DNA from 2 places in the Brucella sp. TWI432 genome. Region 2 is predicted to be linked to the other one. Evidence: riboswitches for the same ligand, from Rfam matches in the RefSeq annotation. Region 2 holds a riboswitch; the other holds the start of a gene.

Region 1 (10,024 bases), on a different contig from region 2:
AATCCGGCATTTCGGCTCCCGATCTGGACCGATTGATTGAGGCTTTGCCCGTTATCCACAGCCGGAAGGCAATAAAACAGGGTTTTATGGCCCCACAGCCCCTTAATTTCGCCTGCGACTCGCAGGAAAACCATGTCCGACTTTCGGCATGTGTTTTGTTGCTGTAACGAAACACTGTTGCCCCTCATTGATCATCGAGTTGAATTGGAGACCCCCGTGAGCGACGATATTACCAGCGAAGCCCAGACGATTGCCGTTGGCCAGTTGCGCGCTTTCATCGAGCGCATTGAGCGCCTTGAAGAAGAAAAAAAGACCATCGCCGACGATATCAAGGAAGTTTACGCGGAATTGAAGGGTTCGGGGTTTGACAGCAAGGTCGTAAGGACCATTATTCGTCTGCGTAAAAAAGAAGACCATGAACGTCAGGAAGAAGAAGCCATGCTCCAGCTTTATATGGATGCACTTGGCATGGGCTGACACTGAGGGCGCAATGCGCCTGACCCGCTCTTCTTCCTGAAATCGAAGCCCTGCGAATTCTTCGGAATTCGTACATACAGGAAGGGGATAGGGTCCATGGAGTTTAGAAAACTCGGACGTACTGAACTCGAGGTTTCGCCGCTTTGTTTTGGCGGCAATGTATTTGGCTGGACGGTCGATGAAGGAACATCCTTTTCGCTTCTCGACCGTTTTGTCGATGCAGGATTTAATTTTATCGACACGGCGGATGTCTATTCCGCATGGGCGCCGGGCAATGCCGGTGGTGAATCCGAAACCATTATCGGCAACTGGCTGAAATCCCGCGGTCTGCGCCACAAGGTTGTGATCGCCACCAAAGTCGGCTCCGAAATGGGGCCGAATGAAAAAGGCCTTTCACCAAACTATATTCGCAAAGCCGTCGATGCCTCCCTCAAACGACTGCAAACAGACTATATCGATCTCTATCAATCGCATTGGGATGACCCCGAAACGCCGTTTGAAGATGTTCTTGGCACCTATCAGGAGCTGATCAAGGCGGGTAAAGTGCGCGCAATCGGTGCGTCCAACCTGACATCGGAACGCCTGACAGAATCGCTTGATGTTGCAAAGCAGCATGGCCTGCCGCGTTATGAAACCCTGCAGCCGCTTTACAATCTCTATGACCGAGCCGTTTTTGAAGATGGTCTTGAAGCGATCTGCCGCGACAATGATCTGGGCGTGATCAATTATTATTCGCTGGCTTCCGGCTTTCTGACGGGCAAATACCGCTCAAAAGATGATCTTGGTCAAAGTGCGCGCGGTCAAACGGTTGAAAAATACCTGACAGATCGCGGGTCGCGGATTATTGCAGCACTTGATCAGGTAGCCCGTGCCAATGACGCCACACCGGCACAAATCGCCATTGCCTGGCTGATTGCACGCCCCTCCGTCACAGCCCCGATTGCCAGCGCCACGCGCCTCACCCAGCTTAATGAGCTGCTCGATGCCGCACAGATCAAGCTGGATGCTGATGCGATTGCCCTGCTCGACAAAGCGAGCGCTTAGAGAGTTTTCGAGGGATAATAATTATCCCTCGATTTCCTCGCGCAACATCTCCAGCTCCAGCCATTCTTCTTCCATGGCTGCGTTTTCGTTGCGCTTCTTTTCAAGAAGATCGGCCGTTTTCGCAAACAGTGTCGGGTCTTTGGCATAAAGCTGCGGATCGGCAAGCTTGCCTTCCAGCACGCTGATTTCCTTCGCAAGCGCATCCATTTTGCCGGGTAAGGTTTCGAGCGCGAATTTCTGCTTATAGGAAAGCTTACGCTTTTCATCACGCTTGGCCTGCGGCGCTTCACTACCCTTGTTATCAGTGCCAGCGGTCGCCGTTTTGACGTTGCGTCGTGCCAGCGCTTGTTCCTTACGCTGCGCCATCATATCGGCATAGCCACCGGCATATTCGAGCCAGTTGCCATCGCCTTCCGGTGCGATTACCGACGTCACCGTGCGATCAAGGAAATCGCGGTCGTGGCTGACAAGGATAACGGTCCCCGGAAAACCGGAAACCAGTTCCTGCAACAGATCAAGCGTTTCCATGTCGAGATCGTTGGTCGGCTCGTCGAGGATCAAAAGATTGGCAGGCCGCGCCAGAACGCGCGCCAGCATCAGGCGCGCCCGCTCACCGCCGGACAGTTCGCGGATTGGCGTCCGCGCCTGTTCGGGCTGGAACAGGAAGTCTTTCATATAAGAAACGACATGACGCTGTTCGCCGTTGACCACCAGGTTTTCACCACGCCCATCAGTGAGATAATGCGCGAGCGTATCATCAAGGTTCAGGCTTTCGCGCTTCTGATCAAGCTCAGCCATTTCCAGATTAACGCCAAGACGCAACGTGCCTGAATCGGGTGCGAGTTTGCCGGTCAGCATCGACAAAAGCGTCGTCTTGCCAGCCCCATTGGGTCCGACAAGACCAATACGATCACCGCGCTGCACACGGATCGAGAAATCATGAACGAGAACACGCTCGCCATACGCCTTGTTAAGCTTCTTCGCTTCAATCACCAGCTTGCCCGATTCCTTGGAATCACTGGCCGTCAGAACAGCTGTACCCTGCGCCTTGCGATGATCGCGGAAATCGGCGCGCATGGAATGCAGCTCACCGAGGCGGCGCATATTGCGCTTGCGGCGTGCGGTCACGCCATAGCGCAGCCAATGTTCCTCGCGCGCAATCTGACGCCCAAGCTTGTGATGGTCACGCTCTTCTTCTTCAAGAACCTTGTCCCGCCATTCCTCAAAATGCCCAAAGCCCTGATCGATACGGCGGGTGATGCCGCGATCAAGCCAGACTGTCGAGCGGCTGACATTTTCCAGAAAGCGGCGGTCGTGCGAAATCAGAACAATGGCTGAGCGAATCTGGCGCAGCTCATCTTCGAGCCATTCAATGGTCGTCAGGTCGAGATGGTTGGTCGGCTCGTCAAGCAGCAGCACATCCGGCTGCGGAGCAATCACGCGGGCAAGGGCTGCGCGACGCGCTTCCCCGCCAGAAAGATGATCGGGCTTTTCCTCGCCAGTCAAGCCCAGATGTTCCAGCAGATAGGTCACGCGGTGCGGATCGTCTGTTGGTCCAAGACCTGCTTCCACATAAGCGCGGACATTGGCAAAGCCTTCAAGATCAGGCACCTGCGGCAGATAGCGGATGGTGGCACCCGGATGCTTGTAAATTTCGCCGGAGGTTGCTTCGACCATAGAAGCGGCAATTTTAAGCAGGGTGGATTTGCCGGAACCATTGCGTCCGACCAGCGCGATGCGGTCACCGTCACTCACCGAAAGGGCTGCATCTTCCAAAAGCGGCGTGCCGCCAAAGGTAAGCTTGATCTGATCGAGGCGAAGAAGCGGAGGTGCCATGGTTCTCTTTGAAAAATGCCGTTGAAATTTCTGCCCTGCTTGTCGGGGACAAAACGCATTCTGTCAAATGATAAGGCCAAAAAAGCAAACAGGCCGGGTTAACCCGGCCTGCTTTTGAATTCGAAACCGCTAAACGGTCAGCTTAGTTACAAGGTGCTTCGTAAACACGACCGTAATTGTCGCGGTAACGGCAGTACTGAACACCATTACGGGTCTGTGCTGCACCAAGAAGCGTACCGGCAACGCCACCGATCGCTGCGCCAGCCAGAGCACCACGGCCATTGCCGCCGATAGCACCGCCAGCAAGTGCACCAAGAGCTGCACCACCAACACCATAGCCGGCAGTACGCTGCTCATTCGTCGTGCATGCTGCCGTTGAGAACGCAAGCGCACCGACGATTGCAATCATGGTAAGACGTGACTTCATGAAACAATCTCCTAATAGAGTTACACCAACACCGACTTTGCGTCCCCAATTTCGGCGCAAGGCGGACAATTCCCGCTGAGGCTATTTACAATACGTTTCGCTCGTCAGCGTCAAGCGGTTTCAATTGGTAAGGTTAGCAGCCATAGTAAAGATCAGCCCCCTCATTCAAGTTGGCTACAAGTATCGCAAGTCCTGAACGCACGGAAACGCAAAGAGTTCCACGCACAATATTGGAAACCGTCCATGAAGAACCAAAAGGAAGGGTCACGTTGTCTAACGGCCACTCTGCATTTGTGATTGAAAGTCCTTCGACTTTGCAGAAATTCACGACGCTGAAAGACGTGCCATCGGGAAAATCATAAACATAGTCTCCCCTAACAACCGGCCAGGCTTCCTCGACCCCGCTTGAAAGCAGAATATCCCGCCCCTCTGCGGCCTGCGCCGTTGCCATCGTAAGATGCAGCAAGGTGTGATCCGTGCGCGGGCCACCAAATGCCCCACATAAAATGACCTTCTCAGCGCCGCGCGCAAAAGCTTCCGAAAGTGCAAGCTCGCCATCAGTCATATCTTTGGCACGTGGAAAACTCTTCTGCGGAATATGCGCATACTGCTCTTTCAACGCCTCAGAAGCGGAATCAAAGTCCCCCAGCCACAGCTCAGGTTCAACACCCAGCTCCGCTGCATGGCGTATGCCACTGTCGGCGGCAAGAACGCGCGCTCCCGCAATCTGATTTTTCAGACGATCCGTGACAACGAGATCGCCGCCAAGTAAAATGACAAATGTGCTCATAAACCGCTCATAACATGCGGAAATTCTAGCTGAAAGCCCGCATTGCGAACCCTTGCCCTTCCTGAAGCAAACATCTATTGTTGCCGTGCTCTAACGGGGTGCCATTCGTTCTTAGAATGGCTGAGAAGCCGCACACCGGCTAACCCGCTGAACCTGATCCGGTTTGTACCGGCGGAGGGATTAGATGCTGACCGATTTCCCAAGCGGCGCTCAATCTTTTCGAATAAAAGAAAGGAATGCCGTTATGCGGCTTTTATCTCTGCTTACCCTGTCGCTGAGCGCAGCTTTTGCCTTTGCGCCTGTTGCCCACGCCAAAGACAAGCTGACCATCTACACCTATGACAGCTTTGTTTCCGAGTGGGGCCCAGGCCCAAAGGTCAAGGAAAACTTCGAGAAAGAATGCGATTGCACGCTCGAATGGGTTGCATCGGCTGATGGCGTCGCCCTGCTCAATCGCCTCAAGCTTGAGGGCGGCAATACCAAAGCAGACATCGTCCTTGGCCTCGACACGAACCTGACGACCGAAGCGCGCGCCACCGGCTATTTCGCGCCGAGCGGCATTGATCTTTCCAATGTCAAAGTGCCGGGCGATTTCAAGGACGATATTTTCGTGCCTTATGACTACGGCTATTTCGCCGTTGTCTATGATTCCGAGAAGCTGCCCAATCCGCCGAAAAGCCTCAAAGAGCTGGTCGAAGGCGATCCGTCGCAAAAAATCGTCATTCAGGACCCGCGCACATCGACACCGGGCCTTGGCATTCTGCTCTGGATCAAATCGGTCTATGGCGATCAGGCAGCCGAAGCATGGGAAAAGCTGCAGAAGCGCATTCTCACGGTGACGCCGGGCTGGTCGGAAGCCTATGGCCTGTTCACCAAAGGTGAAGCACCAATGGTGCTCTCTTACACCACCTCCCCTGCCTATCACATGATTGCCGAGAAAACCGAGCGCTATAAGGCACTGGCATATCCTGAAGGCAATTACCTTCAGATCGAACTTGCTGCCCAGACAACAACAGGCGCCCAAAACCCGCTCGCACACAAATTTCTCGCTTTCATGACCGGCCCCGGCTTTCAGGATGTGATTCCCGAAACCAACTGGATGTATCCGGCAGGCAAGACTTCGCAGCCGCTTGCACCGGCTTTCGACACATTGCCGAAGCCTGAAAAGACCCTTCTGATCCCAGCCGACGCGGTTGCGAAGAACCGCAAGGCATGGGTCGATGAATGGCTTGACGCTTCAAGCAAATGATCAAAGCACCGACCAGAACCAGCGCTGCTCACACCATGCCTGCGATAAAACAACTCGCGGGCATGCTGGCGCTTGGCTTTCTTGCGGTGCTGGTCGGTGGTTCGCTTCTTGCGCTGGCATTAGAAGCCAGCGGCTTTGATACGGATGTCTATTTCGACAATTATCTGCTGCGCGTCGCCCGTTTCACACTCACGCAAGCTGCGGCATCGGCTCTGCTGTCAGTGCTGTTTGCCATTCCGGTAGCGCGGGCGCTTTATGCAGAATCAAACTTTCCGGGTCGAAGCCTGATCCTGCGCCTTTTCGCGCTGCCACTCGCCTTACCTGCCCTTGTGACGGTGCTGGGCATCACCAGCATTTACGGGCGCAACGGCTTTATTGCGCAGCTTTCGCAAGCAAGCAGCTATCCGCTCTCACCCGATATTTACGGCATCACCGGCATTTTGATCGCGCATGTGTTTTTCAATATGCCGCTGGCTGTCAGACTCATTCTCGCGACTTATGACTCAATACCCGCCGATTACTGGAAGCTTTCAGCACAACTTGGCATGGGAAGCCCGTCGCGCTTTCGCCTGATTGAATGGCCCGTCATTCGGCGCAATCTGCCCGGCATGTTCGGTCTGATCTTCATGCTCTGCGTCACAAGCTTCACAACGGTTCTCACCCTTGGCGGCGGCCCACGCGCCACAACGCTGGAAGTTGCAATTTACCAAAGCCTGCATTTCGATTTCGATCCGGCGCGCGCGGTTGCTCTCACCTTCGCACAGCTTGCGCTGACACTTTTCATTTTGCTGGCCCTGCGCATGACCGGACGCCCATCGGAAGAAGGCTTTACGCTTACACGTAACGCGAGACGCTATGCGAAGCCCTCTGTACCAGAACGCTTTTTCAATATCACAGCCATTGCGATTGGCTTCCTCTATGTCGCGCTTCCCGTCATCGGCATCGTCATTTCAGGTCTTGCCGCCGATCTGGTCGGGCTTTTGAGGGAGAAGACCGTCTGGCGAGCAATCAGCACCAGTCTGGCACTTGGATTTTCAGCAGCCCTCCTCTCTGTCATCCTCTCCCTCTCCCTGGTCATCGCACGCGGGGCCACAAAGAGCGTGCGCCTTGCCGGGCTTTTTGACACAGGCGCAAGCCTCATTCTGGTCATGCCACCCATCGTTCTGGGTGCGGGCTGGTTCATTTTGCTGCGCCATTTCACAGATCCCTTCCTGATGGCTCCGTTGATGGTGATAACAGTCAATGCCGCGATGGCCATGCCGTTTGCCGTGCGCCTGCTGCGACCTTCATGGGACACAGCGGCTGCGCGCCACAACAGGCTCTGTGCACAGCTTGGCATCACAGGCTTCAACCGGCTGAAACTGATCGACTGGCCATCCATTCAAAAACCCTTCGGAATGGCCTTTGCCTTTGCCATGGCGCTTTCGCTGGGCGATCTCGGCACCATCGCACTTTTCGGCAGCGATGCATTGTTAACGCTGCCTTATCTTCTGTTCCAGCGTATGGGCAGCTACCGCACATTCGACGCAGCAGGCCTTGCATTGATCCTCGGAATCTTATGTCTTGGCCTGATGATGATTGCAGATCGTGCTGCCTCGCGAAAGGAAACGCCGCTTCTATGAATGTCAAAGCCGACATCAGGCTTCGCGATCTATATTTCAGCTATGGCGAAACCAAAATGCATTTCGACGCGACCATACCGGGCGGCGTAATTGCGGCCATTGTCGGCCCCAGCGGCTCGGGAAAGTCCACACTGCTCAATCTGATTGCAGGATTTGAAAAACCAGAAATCGGGCAGATTTTGATCGGCGATCTTGATGTTACCGATCTGCCGCCTGCATCCCGGCCCGTTTCAATGGTCTTTCAGGAGAATAATCTTTTCGCACATCTAAGCGTCGAGCAGAATGTCGGGCTTGGCCGTTCTCCCAATCTGAAGCTGAACCAACAGGATCGGGACGCAATCGCAACTGCATTGGAACGCGTGGGACTTAAAGGCAAAGAGACCCGCAAACCCGAAGCGCTTTCGGGTGGCGAACGTCAGCGGGTGGCGATCGCACGCGCGCTCGTGCGCGCAAGACCGGTATTGTTGCTGGACGAAGCCTTTGCTTCCCTTGGACCCGCACTACGCCATCAGATGCTTGATCTTGTGCGTGCATTGCATGAAGAAAACAAAATGACGGTGCTGATGGTTACACATACGCCGGAAGACGCACTCTATCTCAATGCTTTGTTGCTGTTTCTCGACAATGGCCGGATTTCCGCACAAGGGCCTGCCCATGAATTACTCTCGCCATCTGGACCCGAAGCTTTGAAGCACTATATCGGTGCACAGACGCCAAAGCTCAAATAGAGTTACGGCAGTGGACATATTTTGTTCGCAATCGGCTTAAAGAACGCTTTGAACACTGATCAGCTTCTTGTAGGCAATTCAGTGAGCGGCTAAATTTATGCCACGACATCGACGCCCATTCATTGCGAGGATAAAATACTGATCCGTCAACAGACCCGTGCCCGGGCCTCCCTGTGCCTTCCAGTCCCCCTGCCAGAACGGACACAGCGCAATTGGCGGAAACCAGCCATTGGTCTTGGCTTGCTGGCGATTGCCTTGATTTCGGGCTGCCAGTCGTTCAATTCGAGCAAGGATCTCGGCCTTCAGCCATCGTCCAATCCGGTCACCGTTGAAAACGTCACGCGCAACGACCGGCTGGCGCAAATCGGCGCGCAGCAGCATCCGCGCATCCTCGCCACTTATGGCGGCGAGTATAAAGACCCGAAGCTGGAGCGCATGGTCGCCAAGATCGTCGGCAATCTCACAACGGTTTCCGACAAGCCGGATCAGACCTATCGCATCACAATCCTCGACAGCCCCAACATCAATGCCTTCGCTTTGCCGGGCGGGTTTCTTTACGTAACACGCGGTTTGCTGGCGCTTGCCAACGACTCATCTGAAGTCGCAGCCGTTATCGCCCATGAAATGGGCCACGTGGTCGCCAATCACGGTATTCTTCGTCAGGAGAAAGAGGCAGAAACAGCAATTGCCGGGCGGGTCGCCACAGAAGTTCTGCACAATGAAAATGCAAGTCGTGAAGCAACCATTCGCGGCAAACTCCGCCTTGCGCAGTTCTCGCGCAATCAGGAACTGCAAGCCGACGCCATCGGCATCAAAATGATCGGTGAAGCGGGGTATGACCCGTTCGCTTCCGCACGCTTCCTGCAATCGATGGAAGCTTACACAGATTTCCGGTCTGTCTCTGGTGCCACCGATGCGAGCCTCGACTTTCTCGCAAGCCACCCTGCAACGCCACAACGCATTCAGCTGGCGCTCGGACACGCGCGCCGCATTGGCGCGCCGGGCGTTGGCACAACGGATCGCGATTCCTTCCTCAACGGCATTGATGGCCTGCTCTATGGCGATTCGCCCAATGAAGGCTATGTGCGCGAACAGACCTTCATCCATCCAAAGCTCGGCGTAACCTTTACCGCGCCGGCCGGCTTCACCATTGACAATTCGGCCAATGCCGTCATGGCCAGTGGACCGGGCGAAGTGGCAATCCGCTTTGACGGCGCATCGCTGCCTGCAGGCTCCAGCCTTACCGATTATATCAAATCGGGCTGGGTGACGGGCCTTGATGAAAGCTCAATCCGCCCCATCACGATCAACGGCCTGCCTGCGGCAACCGCGCGCGCGAGTGCGGATCGCTGGCAATTCGACATTGTGGTGATCGGTGCCAACAACAAGGTCTATCGCTTTCTGACGGCAGCGCCAAAGGGCAGCAATGCACTCATGCCTGCATCGCAAAGCGTAACACAATCCTTCCGCCTGCTTTCGGCAGCCGAGCAACAAGCCATCAAACCTTTGCGCATTCGCGTGGTGACTGTGAAGCCGGGGGATACAATGGCCAGCCTTTCAGCACGCATGCAGGGAACAACCCGCAAGCTTGAACTGTTCCGCCTGCTCAACGCCATGCCTGCGGGCGCAACTGTATCTGTGGGCGATCGCGTCAAAATCATAAGCGAGTAAGTCAATGGAAGTCATGCTTGAATCATTGCTGGCAGGCCAGATCGCCCCACTAGGACCGCGTGCCGCACCGAGCGGGATCGATAAGAAGCCTATATCGGGGCCCGTTCGCTTGCTGCGCGAAGGCCTCGAATGCGACGAGCAAGGCGACAGAAAAGTCCACGGCGGTCCCGAAAAGGCCAT
Region 2 (10,024 bases):
ACTGCAAGAGACGAATTCCATTGTATCACCAAGATCAAATGGATCCTGAAAGGACGAAAGAAGGCAATCAGCAAACATTGCAATCTGGGAAATCGTATCGCTGCGGAAGATAATGGCAAACTCATCATCACCCAAACGCGCCAAAAACTGCTCGCAGGTTGTGATGCTCTTGAGGCGTGCGGCCACCTGCGTGAGCAGCAAATCGCCGATCTGGTGGCCCCTGCTGTCATTGATGGTCTTAAAGTGATCGATATCAAGATAGAACAGCGCAAATGCCGGTGCGCGCTCACCCTTTTTCAGAATAGTTTCGATATATTGTGAAAAATAGGCGCGGTTCGGCAAGTCGGTCAGACTATCGTGCATGGCAATATGTGTCATGCGCTGTGCGGTCTGTGTGCGCTCGGTAATATCTTCCATGAGCCCAATCAGATAACGTGAACTGCCACCATCAACGGGTGGGATTGGACGCTTGATGATCCGCAGCCTGCGTGGCGTCCCGTCCGCGCTACGAATATCACGCTCAAGGGTCAAAACACCCTCGCGGCGCATCGCCAGACGATCCTGCTGCGTCAGAAGCTTTGCTTCCTCACGTGGGAAAATTTCCGTATCAATTGAGCCAATTACATCCTCAATTTTATAACCGCTTATCGTGGATGCAGCCTTGTTGTAGAGAAGGTAACGGCCTTTGTCCTGCATGTCCTTGATGAAGACGCCAAGCGGCATATTGTCGATAAGGCCATCAAGCAACGACTGGGTATGGCTCGCCTGACGGTTGGCCTCCTCAAGCGCGGTCATATCCTGCACGATCGCAAGAATTGCCCGCCTGCCTTCAAAGATGACCTCACGCCCATAGGTCACAACATCAATGATCTGGCCATTGGCTTTGAGGTGCTGCCAGCTTTCGGGCCGCTCCAGATCACTTCCACTGCGCACGGCATCCAGCATCCGGTCCCGCTCGGCTTGCGGACGAATATCCAGAACTGTCATCTCAGGTATTTTGTGAGCCGGGTATCCATAAAGCGCGTAAGCCGCTTCATTCATCACGATAAAACGCAATGTCTTTGGATCATACACCCACATAGGTGTCGGGTGCGTTGTAAAGAGAATGCGAAAATCCTCTTCGGATGTGCGCACCAAAGCAGCGTCCGAGTGAGCCCCACCGGCTTCCCGATTCCTCATCATTGTCCCCTCATCAGACTGGCCCTGATCCAATCTCCCCGCGAGAGGATGTCTCCAGGAATAAAGTAAGTCGCCTGCAATGGACGACATTCTCCCCTGCATTGATTTAACGCATGGTTATTTAAAAAGTCATATAGAAAATTGGGGTGCTTATAAATTTATTTGCAGATTGCAATTCTTAAGGCTGCTTGACCCACCTGCCGTTCCGTCCTATGCCTAAAGCACAAAATTCGTTGGGGTGCCTCATCAGAGGCTGAGAGACGCTGATCGCGTTAACCCATTGAACCTGATCCGGGTAATACCTGCGTAGGGAACGGAGTTTGGCGCGTCGCGAACAAGGAGGAAATATCCTCCATGGGGCAAGGCCCCAAAAGCAAGTTCATGACGTCTCAATTTTCCGTTCGGAATGAGAGACGACATGATGGATTTAAGACAAAGCCTCTCCCGAACCAAAGCAAGCAGTGGTGCATCCGTGCCTATCTGCGTGACGATTGCCGGCTCCGACAGCAGCGGCGGCGCGGGCATTCAGGCTGATCTCAAGAGCTTTTCAGCGCTCGGCGTCTATGGCGCGAGCGTGATCACCGCAATCACAGCGCAGAACACACTGGCCGTCACAGCTGTCCATGACATTCCGTCTGAAATCGTTGCTGCGCAAATCGATGCCGTCTTCAGCGATCTCAATGTGGCTTCCGTCAAAATCGGTATGGTGTCCGTGCCGCAAACCATTCTGGCCATCGCCAAGGGCCTTGCATCATTCTCCAGACCGGTGGTTCTTGATCCGGTGATGGTCGCGAAATCCGGCGACCGGCTTTTAAGCGAGGCCGCAATCTCGACATTGCGCGATGAACTGATCCCACTTGCAAGCGTTCTAACGCCCAACAGGCCGGAAGCTGCTTGCCTGCTCGATTGTGCGACTGCGCGCAATGACGATGAGGCGGAAGAACAGGGACGCGCCCTGCTCAAGCTCGGCGCAAAGGCCGTGCTCATGAAGGGCGGACATGCCGAAGGCGATGTCTGCACTGACCTCCTCATCCGCAAGGACCTGCCAACCATTACGCTGGAAGCGCCACGTATCGACACACAGAACACCCACGGCACCGGCTGCACGCTTTCGTCGGCCATTGCAGCCGGCCTTGGCAAAAGTCTTTCGATGGAACAAGCACTGCGCGAGGCTCACGCCTATCTGCAAGCGGCGATTCGCTCGGCAAACAGCTTGCAGGTCGGAAGCGGACACGGCCCCGTGCACCACTTCCACGCTTTATGGGAGACGGTATAATGCGCGTTACCATCATCGGCGCAGGTGTTGCCGGCCTTGCCTGCGCTGCCGAGTTCAATGATCAGGGACATGCTGTCACTGTGATTGCCAAGAGCACCGCAATCGGTGTTGACTGCTGCTCATGGTTTGCAGGCGGAATGCTGGCACCATGGTGCGAAGGCGAGAGTGCGGAAGAACCCGTCGTCAGACTGGGACAAGAGGCGATTGGCTGGTGGGAACGGCATGTCTCAACGGTCCATCGCAAGGGCACGCTGGTCATATCGCATAATCGCGATGCAACCGAGCTTCGCCGCTTTGCCCGTCGCACCCAAGCCTTTGATACGATTGATCAAGAACACATTGATGCACTGGAACCGGACCTTGCAGGCCGTTTCCGGCAGGGGCTTTTCTTTGCGCAAGAAGGCCATCTCAGCCCACGGGAAACACTGATTGAGCTTGCCGAAAACCTGCAAAAGAAAGGCGTGGTCTTTCATCTCGGACAAGATGCGAAAGACGTCAAAATCGACACAGATATAACGGTTGATGCACGTGGTCTGGCAGCACGCGATCAGCTTACCGATCTGCGCGGTGTGAAGGGCGAAATGCTGATTGTGCGCTCGCGCGACATCAATCTTTCGCGTCCTGTGCGCCTGCTGCATCCGCGCATTCCGCTTTACATCGTACCGCGTGGCGACGGCATCCACATGATCGGCGCAACCATGATCGAAAGCGATGAGCGCGGCGGCATCAGCGTCCGCTCGACGCTGGAAATGCTAAGTGCCGCCTATGCACTGCATCCTGCCTTTGGCGAGGCAGAAATTCTGGAAACCGGCGTCGATGCCCGCCCCGCCTTCCCCGACAATCTGCCGCGTGTGCGCAAGCGTGGCCAAACAATCTATGTCAACGGGCTTTACCGGCACGGCTTTCTGCTCTCGCCTGCGGTTGCACGCATGGCGGTTGCAGCAGCAACCGGAGCCGAACAAGGACAAGAATTTTTAGAGGAAATGGCATGACCATTGTTCTGAATGGCGAGGTCTTTGAGACCACGAGCACCAATCTTTTCGCTTTGCTTGCAGAAATCGAACTGGATGAAGCGGTGGTTGCAACCGCGCTCAATGGTGAATTCATTGCAAGCGACGAGCGCGAAGAAACCCTGATCCGCGAAGGCGACCGCATTGAAGTGCTCGCCCCCATGCAGGGAGGCTAAAGATGCTGGAATTTTACGGAAAAACATTTGATAGCCGCCTGCTCTTGGGAACGGCGCAATATCCATCACCCGCTATTCTTGCCGACAGCGTTCGCGCGTCCAAGACGGAAATCGTGACGGTCTCGCTGCGGCGCGAGAGCGGGAACCAGCGTGCAGGTCAGGACTTCTGGACCCTCATCAAAGATTTGGGTGTGTCGGTTCTGCCCAATACTGCCGGGTGCCATACGGCACGCGAGGCCGTGACCACGGCAAAAATGGCGCGGGAAATTTTCGGCACCAACTGGATCAAGCTTGAAGTCATCGGCGATCACGACACGCTGCAACCCGATCCATTCGGGCTGGTCGAAGCAGCGCGTATTCTCTGCGACGACGGTTTTGACGTCTTTCCCTATATGAATGACGATCTGGTGGTGGCGGAAAAACTGATCGAGGCAGGCTGCAAGGTGCTGATGCCTTGGGGTGCGCCGATTGGTTCAGGTCGCGGTCTCAACAATCCTTATGCGCTGAAAACCATGCGCGCGCATTTCCCCGATATTCCACTGGTTGTGGATGCAGGGATTGGTGTGCCATCGCACGCTGCAACCGCCATGGAGCTTGGCTTTGATGCCGTGCTGATCAACACCGCCGTTGCAAAAGCGGGTGATCCCGCCGCCATCGCCCGCGCCTTTGCGCTCGCCGTTGAAGCTGGTCGCATCGCCTATGAAGCCGATCCGATTGAAGCCCGCGACATGGCTGCCCCCTCCACCCCCCTTATCGGAAAGGCGTTTGTGTAATGGCCCTTGATCCGTTCTACCCGATCTTTGACAGCGCCAGCTGGTGTGAGCGCATGGTGCCGCTTGGCATCAAACTCGTGCAGCTGCGCATCAAGGATAAGAGCGATAGCGAATTGCGCACCGAAATCCGCGCAGCCCGTGACATCTGCGCCCGCTATGATTGCCAGCTCATCATTAATGACTACTGGAAACTGGCTATTGAGGAAGGCTGCGACTTCATCCATCTCGGTCAGGAAGACCTTGATGACGCCGATCTTGATGCAATCCACGCGAGCGGCGTGAAGCTCGGTGTATCCAGCCATGATGAGGCAGAACTTGATCGCGCATTAGCGCTACGGCCTGCCTATATCGCACTCGGTCCGGTCTATCCGACCATTCTAAAAAAGATGAAATGGCATGAACAAGGACTGGACCGCGTCAGTCAATGGAAAGCGACTTTGGGCGATATTCCGCTCGTTGGCATTGGTGGCATGAATGTGGATCGTGCGCCCGGCGTCTTTAAAGCCGGAGCCGACATTGTTTCAGTCGTCACCGACATCACCCTCAATCCTGATCCGGAAGCCCGCTTGCGGCAATGGATCGAAGTTACACGCCCCTATGTAAAGTAGTTTCTGGAGGAAACATTGAAAAAACTGATTTTTGCTGCGCTTTTCAGCGCCACGGCTTCGTTCGCCCTGATGTCAGCTCAAGCAGCTCAGGCGAGCGATAAATTCAAACTCATACTCGACTGGTATGTAAACCCTGATCATGGCCCGATTATCGTGGCCGACAAGCTCGGTTACTTCAAGGATGCTGGTCTCGATGTGGAAATCATTGCACCTGCGGACGCATCCGTGCCACCAAAAATGGTAGCCGCGGGACAGGCCGATCTGGCAATTTCGTATCAGCAGCAGGTGCATCTTGATGTCCACGCCGATATTCCGCTGATCCGCGTTGGTACTCTTATCGATTCCCCGCTCAACTGCCTGATGGTCCGCGATGATGGTTCGGTCAATTCAATTGCCGATCTCAAAGGCAAGAAGATCGGCTTCTCGGTAGCCGGCGTTGAAGAAACACTGCTCGGCACAATCCTCGGCAATCACGACATAAAACTTTCTGATATCGAGCTGATCAATGTGAATTTCTCTCTGGCACCGGCGTTGATGTCAAAGCAGGTCGATGCCGTGATGGGCGCCTATCGCAACATCGAACTCAACCAGATGGCGGTTGAAGGGGTTGCTGGCAAATGCTTCTTCGTCGAGGAAGAAGGCGTGCCGGTCTATGACGAGCTGGTCTATGTTGCCAATGCAAACAAACTCGATGCTGCGGAAAAGGAGAGGATTTCGCGCTTCCTTGCAGCCACCGAAAAAGCCGCGCAATATATCGTCAATCATCCAGAGCAAAGCTACGATCTGTTTGCGTCCTATAGTTCTGAACTCAAAGACGAACTGAACCAGCGCGCATGGAAAGACACAGTGGCCCGTTTCTCACGCTCGCCCGCAAGTCTCGATTACGGACGCTGGAACCGCTACGAAGCCCATCTCAACGAAAACGGTCTCGTGCCTTCGATCCTGCCGGTTGAGAAACTGGCGATTGATGTGAATGCGAAAGGCGACAAGCCATGACGACCACTCAACCGCTTTATTCATCCGAGCTGTTCACCCGTCTGCGTGCCGCGATGCTTGATGATTGGAAACCCTATATCGACCATGAGTTTGTGCGCAGACTTGGCGATGGTACGCTGCCGAAATCGGCATTCCTGCATTATCTCAGGCAGGATTATGTCTATCTGCATCACTATGCCCGTGCCTTTGCGCTTGGCGTCGTAAAAGCAGGAAATCTTCAGGAAACGCGGCTCTGTGCCGAAATCATGCATGGACTAACTGTCACGGAACTGCCGCTGCATGTCGGCATCTGTGCACGCGAAGGCATCAGTGAAGACGATCTTTACAACACGCGTGAAGAGCCGGAAAACCTCGCCTATACGCGTTACGTGCTCGATTGCGGACAGGCAGGCGATTTCCTCGACCTCTTGACCGCACTTGTTCCCTGCGCACATGGCTATGGCGAAATCGGCGTCAATCTCGCAACCTCGGCCAAGGCTGGCACACCCTATCAAGAGTGGATCGACACCTATGCAGGCGCTGATTATCAGGAAATGTGCCACACGGTTGGCAGGCTTTTTGATCAGGCCGCAATGAACCGCCTCGGCCCGGATTTCGAGAACAGTCCGCGCTGGCCAAAGCTCTGCCAGATTTTTGCAACCGCCAGCAGGCTCGAAGCAGATTTCTGGTCGATGGGCCTTAAAGGAGCATGACGAGCGTGATACCTCGCTCGCGCAAAAAACGCATCGCCGACGGATTTTCGTCGGCGGTTGCTGTGCTGATATTGTGGCAGGCCGTGGTGAGCATCTGGCAGATGCCGCGCTTCATCCTGCCCGGTCCGCTCGACGTTGTGCAGTCGCTGATTACCAATGCGCAGCTGATTGCCGATAATGCCGTCGTGACATTTGGCGAAGTGCTGGGCGGGCTGTTTCTGGGTTCCGCCATTGGCGTGCTCACAGCTATCGCGCTGATGATGTCGCCGATCGCACAACGGCTCGTCATGCCCATGCTGGTGTTCTCTCAAGCGATTCCAATCTTTGCGCTGGCCCCGATCCTCACCCTCTGGCTCGGCTATGGACCGGCATCAAAAATTGCCGTCACCATTTTGATGATCTTCTTTCCAGTCGCCTCCACCTTTCTCGATGGAATGCAGCGAACCGATCAGACACTGATCAATGCCGCTGAAAATCTCGGTGCCAAACGCTTGCAGATTCTGTTTCGCGTGCGCATTCCCGCAGCGTTCCCTTCGCTTGCGTCAGGATTAAGCCTTGCAGCCGTCTATGCGCCCATCGGTGCTGTGGTCGGCGAATGGGTGGGAGCATCGAAAGGCCTTGGCTATCTGATGCTGCTGGCTAACGGCCGCGCCAAGGTCGATCTGATGTTTGCAAGCCTGTTTGTGCTGGCCGCCTTCACCATGATCCTGCATGCAACAATCGCGCATTTTGCGCGCAAGCTCGCCGCATGGCCCCGAAAGCTGTAAGGCAGCATTTTTGCCACACTCAATAGGCCGAAAACAAATTTCTGCATTTTGCCACTTGGCAAATAGATTTGCTCATTTATTGTGCACACATCTGAAACACTGGCAAGAGGTATGAGATGCGTGTCTATCCATTTCCGTCGGTGCCCGGTGTCAACGCGGGCGCTTCCGAGCTTTAAGTCCTTGGCCCGCAATAGAGGCTAAGGCCTCACTGTCCTTTCCCAAAGGGCGCATTCCTAAACACTTCCAAATTTGCCGCAGCTCTTAGCAGCTGTTTGTTTTGTCTTCGTTTTCACGCATGTGCCGGCGCAAAACCGCATCGCACTTCTTGCTGAAAATGCTTTTAAAGGAACCAGAATCCGCGCTTGTGCGGTCTGGTAATATTCATATGGCCCGGTTTCGTATCAATTTCCGGGGGCCTGTTTTCCGCAGCGTCCTCGGCTACACCTTCAGCCACTGGCGAAGTCAGCCTCTGCGGCTGACGCTGATCATCATCAGCATGCTGCTTGCAACAGCCGCAGATGTTCTCACACCGCTCTATTCAGGGCGGCTGGTTGATGCCCTTTCACTCGGCAAGGATGGGGCGTGGGATGCAGCCATTCATGCGCTGATCATGCTGCTTGCGCTGGGTGCTTTGGCGCTCATCACACGTCAGCTGACCTTTTATGTCATCACGGACTTCACGCTGAAGATCATGAGTGACATGGCCGCGAGCGCGTTTCACAAGCTGCAACGCTTTTCGACCGACTGGCATGCCAATGCCTTTGCCGGATCGACCGTGCGTAAGGTTTCGCGCGGTATGTGGGCGCTTGATCTGCTCAATGACACGCTGCTGCTTGCGCTTCTGCCATCAATCCTGATGCTGTTCGGCTCGGTTGCACTGCTTGCATGGTACTGGCCAATGATGGGCGTGCTGGTGGCAATCGGCTCTGTGCTTTTCATCGTCTGCACGATTGTGATTTCACTGGGCTTTGTTGCGCCTGCGGCAACACTTGCCAACAGCTGGGATACACGACTTGGCGGTGCTCTGGCCGATGCCATTTCATGCAATGCGGTTGTGAAGGCATTCGGTGCCGAAGCGCGCGAAGACGGACGTCTTGCACGAGTCGTTACCAAATGGCGCTCGCGCACACGCCGCACATGGCTGATCGGCACGCTCAACGGCTTTATTCAAGGTGCAAACCTGCTCATCATGCGCGGTGTGGTGATTGGCTTTGCGCTCTATCTCTGGAGCCAAGGGCAGGCAACGGCGGGTGATATCACCTTCGTTCTGACGGCCTTCTTCATGTTGCAGGGCTATCTGCGTGATGTGGGTATGCATATCCGCAACCTACAGCGTTCGGTCAACGACATGGAAGAACTGGTTCAGATCGAAGCCGAGCCTTACGGCATTGCCGACAGGTCCGGTGCTGGCGCAATCAGGATCGGAAATGGCGAGATCACGTTTGATAACGTCACCTTCCATTATGGCAATCATGATGCAGCACTGTATCGCGACTTTTCGGTCTGGATCGAAGCCGGTGAACGGGTTGGTCTGGTTGGTCATTCAGGTTCGGGCAAGACGACCTTCGTCAAGCTGATCCAGCGTCTTTATGATGTCAGTGGGGGTGAGATCCGCATTGACGGACAGAACATTGCCGAAGTTACACAGGCTTCACTTAGATCGCAGATTGCTATCGTGCAGCAGGAACCGATCCTGTTTCACCGCACACTGGCCGAAAACATTGCCTATGCCCGCCCCGGTGCAACACAGGCGGAGATTGAAGAAGCTGCAAAGCTTGCAAGCGCGCATGATTTCATCATGCGTCTGCCAAAGGGCTATGCGACACTTGTCGGTGAGCGCGGTGTGAAGCTTTCGGGTGGTGAACGTCAGCGTGTGGCGATTGCCCGTGCGTTTCTGGCCAATGCACCGATCCTTATTCTGGATGAGGCGACATCAAGCCTTGATTCAGAATCGGAAGTGCTGATCCAGCAGGCTATGGAACGGCTGATGATCGGTCGCACAACGCTCGTGATTGCACACCGGCTTTCAACGGTTCGTGCGCTTGACCGCTTGCTGGTCTTCGACAAGGGCCAAATTTTGGAAGAAGGCGATCACGATGCGCTTATCCGCAAGCCCGGCGGTATCTATCGCCGTCTGTTCGAACGGCAGGCGCTGGAACTGACCAAAGGGCTTGAACTGCCATAAAGAAAATGGGCCGGGAAACCGGCCCATTTTTTAATTGGAAACCTTGCCTGATGATTGCCGAATAATCAGCTTGTAATCGATATGGCGTGAAGGCGATGCTTCGCCGGTTTCAATCTGGCTGAGCAACATATCCACTGCGTCATAGGTCATTTCGCGGATTGGCTGATGCACGGTGGTAATCTGCGGCGAAACCATGCTCGAAATGGCACTGTCATCGAAACCTACGATCGTCAAATTGTCAGGCACGGCGATCTTATAATCATAGGCAATCTGAAGAACCGCCGCCGCCATATCATCATTGGAGGCAAAAACAGCCGTCGGCCTGTCTTGCAGCGATAAAAGTTTTCGCCCTGCTTCCAACC

The links. Region 2 has a riboswitch for thiamine pyrophosphate ahead of thiD (bifunctional hydroxymethylpyrimidine kinase/phosphomethylpyrimidine kinase). Riboswitches for the same ligand answer to the same signal wherever they lie in the genome.
Positions count from the first base shown of each region.
Region 1: another riboswitch for thiamine pyrophosphate. It lies ahead of thiB (thiamine ABC transporter substrate binding subunit); the one in region 2 lies ahead of thiD (bifunctional hydroxymethylpyrimidine kinase/phosphomethylpyrimidine kinase).

Region 1 covers NZ_JBDJNL010000006.1:121,406-131,429, forward strand. The annotation lists gene ABE527_RS11355 (N-formylglutamate amidohydrolase) at 1-40, shown strand, start outside; gene ABE527_RS11360 (DUF2312 domain-containing protein) at 217-477, shown strand; gene ABE527_RS11365 (aldo/keto reductase) at 574-1,521, shown strand; gene ABE527_RS11370 (ABC-F family ATP-binding cassette domain-containing protein) at 1,543-3,357, opposite strand; gene ABE527_RS11375 (YMGG-like glycine zipper-containing protein) at 3,500-3,784, opposite strand; gene ABE527_RS11380 (thiamine diphosphokinase) at 3,918-4,574, opposite strand; TPP riboswitch at 4,659-4,771, shown strand; gene thiB (thiamine ABC transporter substrate binding subunit) at 4,819-5,823, shown strand; gene thiP (thiamine/thiamine pyrophosphate ABC transporter permease) at 5,820-7,445, shown strand; gene thiQ (thiamine ABC transporter ATP-binding protein) at 7,442-8,173, shown strand; gene cdlP (cell division protease CdlP) at 8,363-9,844, shown strand; gene ABE527_RS11405 (MOSC domain-containing protein) at 9,849-10,024, shown strand, end outside.
Region 2 covers NZ_JBDJNL010000001.1:353,189-363,212, reverse strand. The annotation lists gene ABE527_RS01690 (putative bifunctional diguanylate cyclase/phosphodiesterase) at 1-1,179, opposite strand, end outside; TPP riboswitch at 1,404-1,509, shown strand; gene thiD (bifunctional hydroxymethylpyrimidine kinase/phosphomethylpyrimidine kinase) at 1,601-2,455, shown strand; gene thiO (glycine oxidase ThiO) at 2,455-3,447, shown strand; gene thiS (sulfur carrier protein ThiS) at 3,444-3,641, shown strand; gene ABE527_RS01670 (thiazole synthase) at 3,644-4,414, shown strand; gene ABE527_RS01665 (thiamine phosphate synthase) at 4,414-5,022, shown strand; gene ABE527_RS01660 (ABC transporter substrate-binding protein) at 5,038-6,018, shown strand; gene tenA (thiaminase II) at 6,015-6,710, shown strand; gene ABE527_RS01650 (ABC transporter permease) at 6,707-7,477, shown strand; gene ABE527_RS01645 (ABC transporter ATP-binding protein) at 7,863-9,662, shown strand; gene ABE527_RS01640 (LacI family DNA-binding transcriptional regulator) at 9,693-10,024, opposite strand, start outside.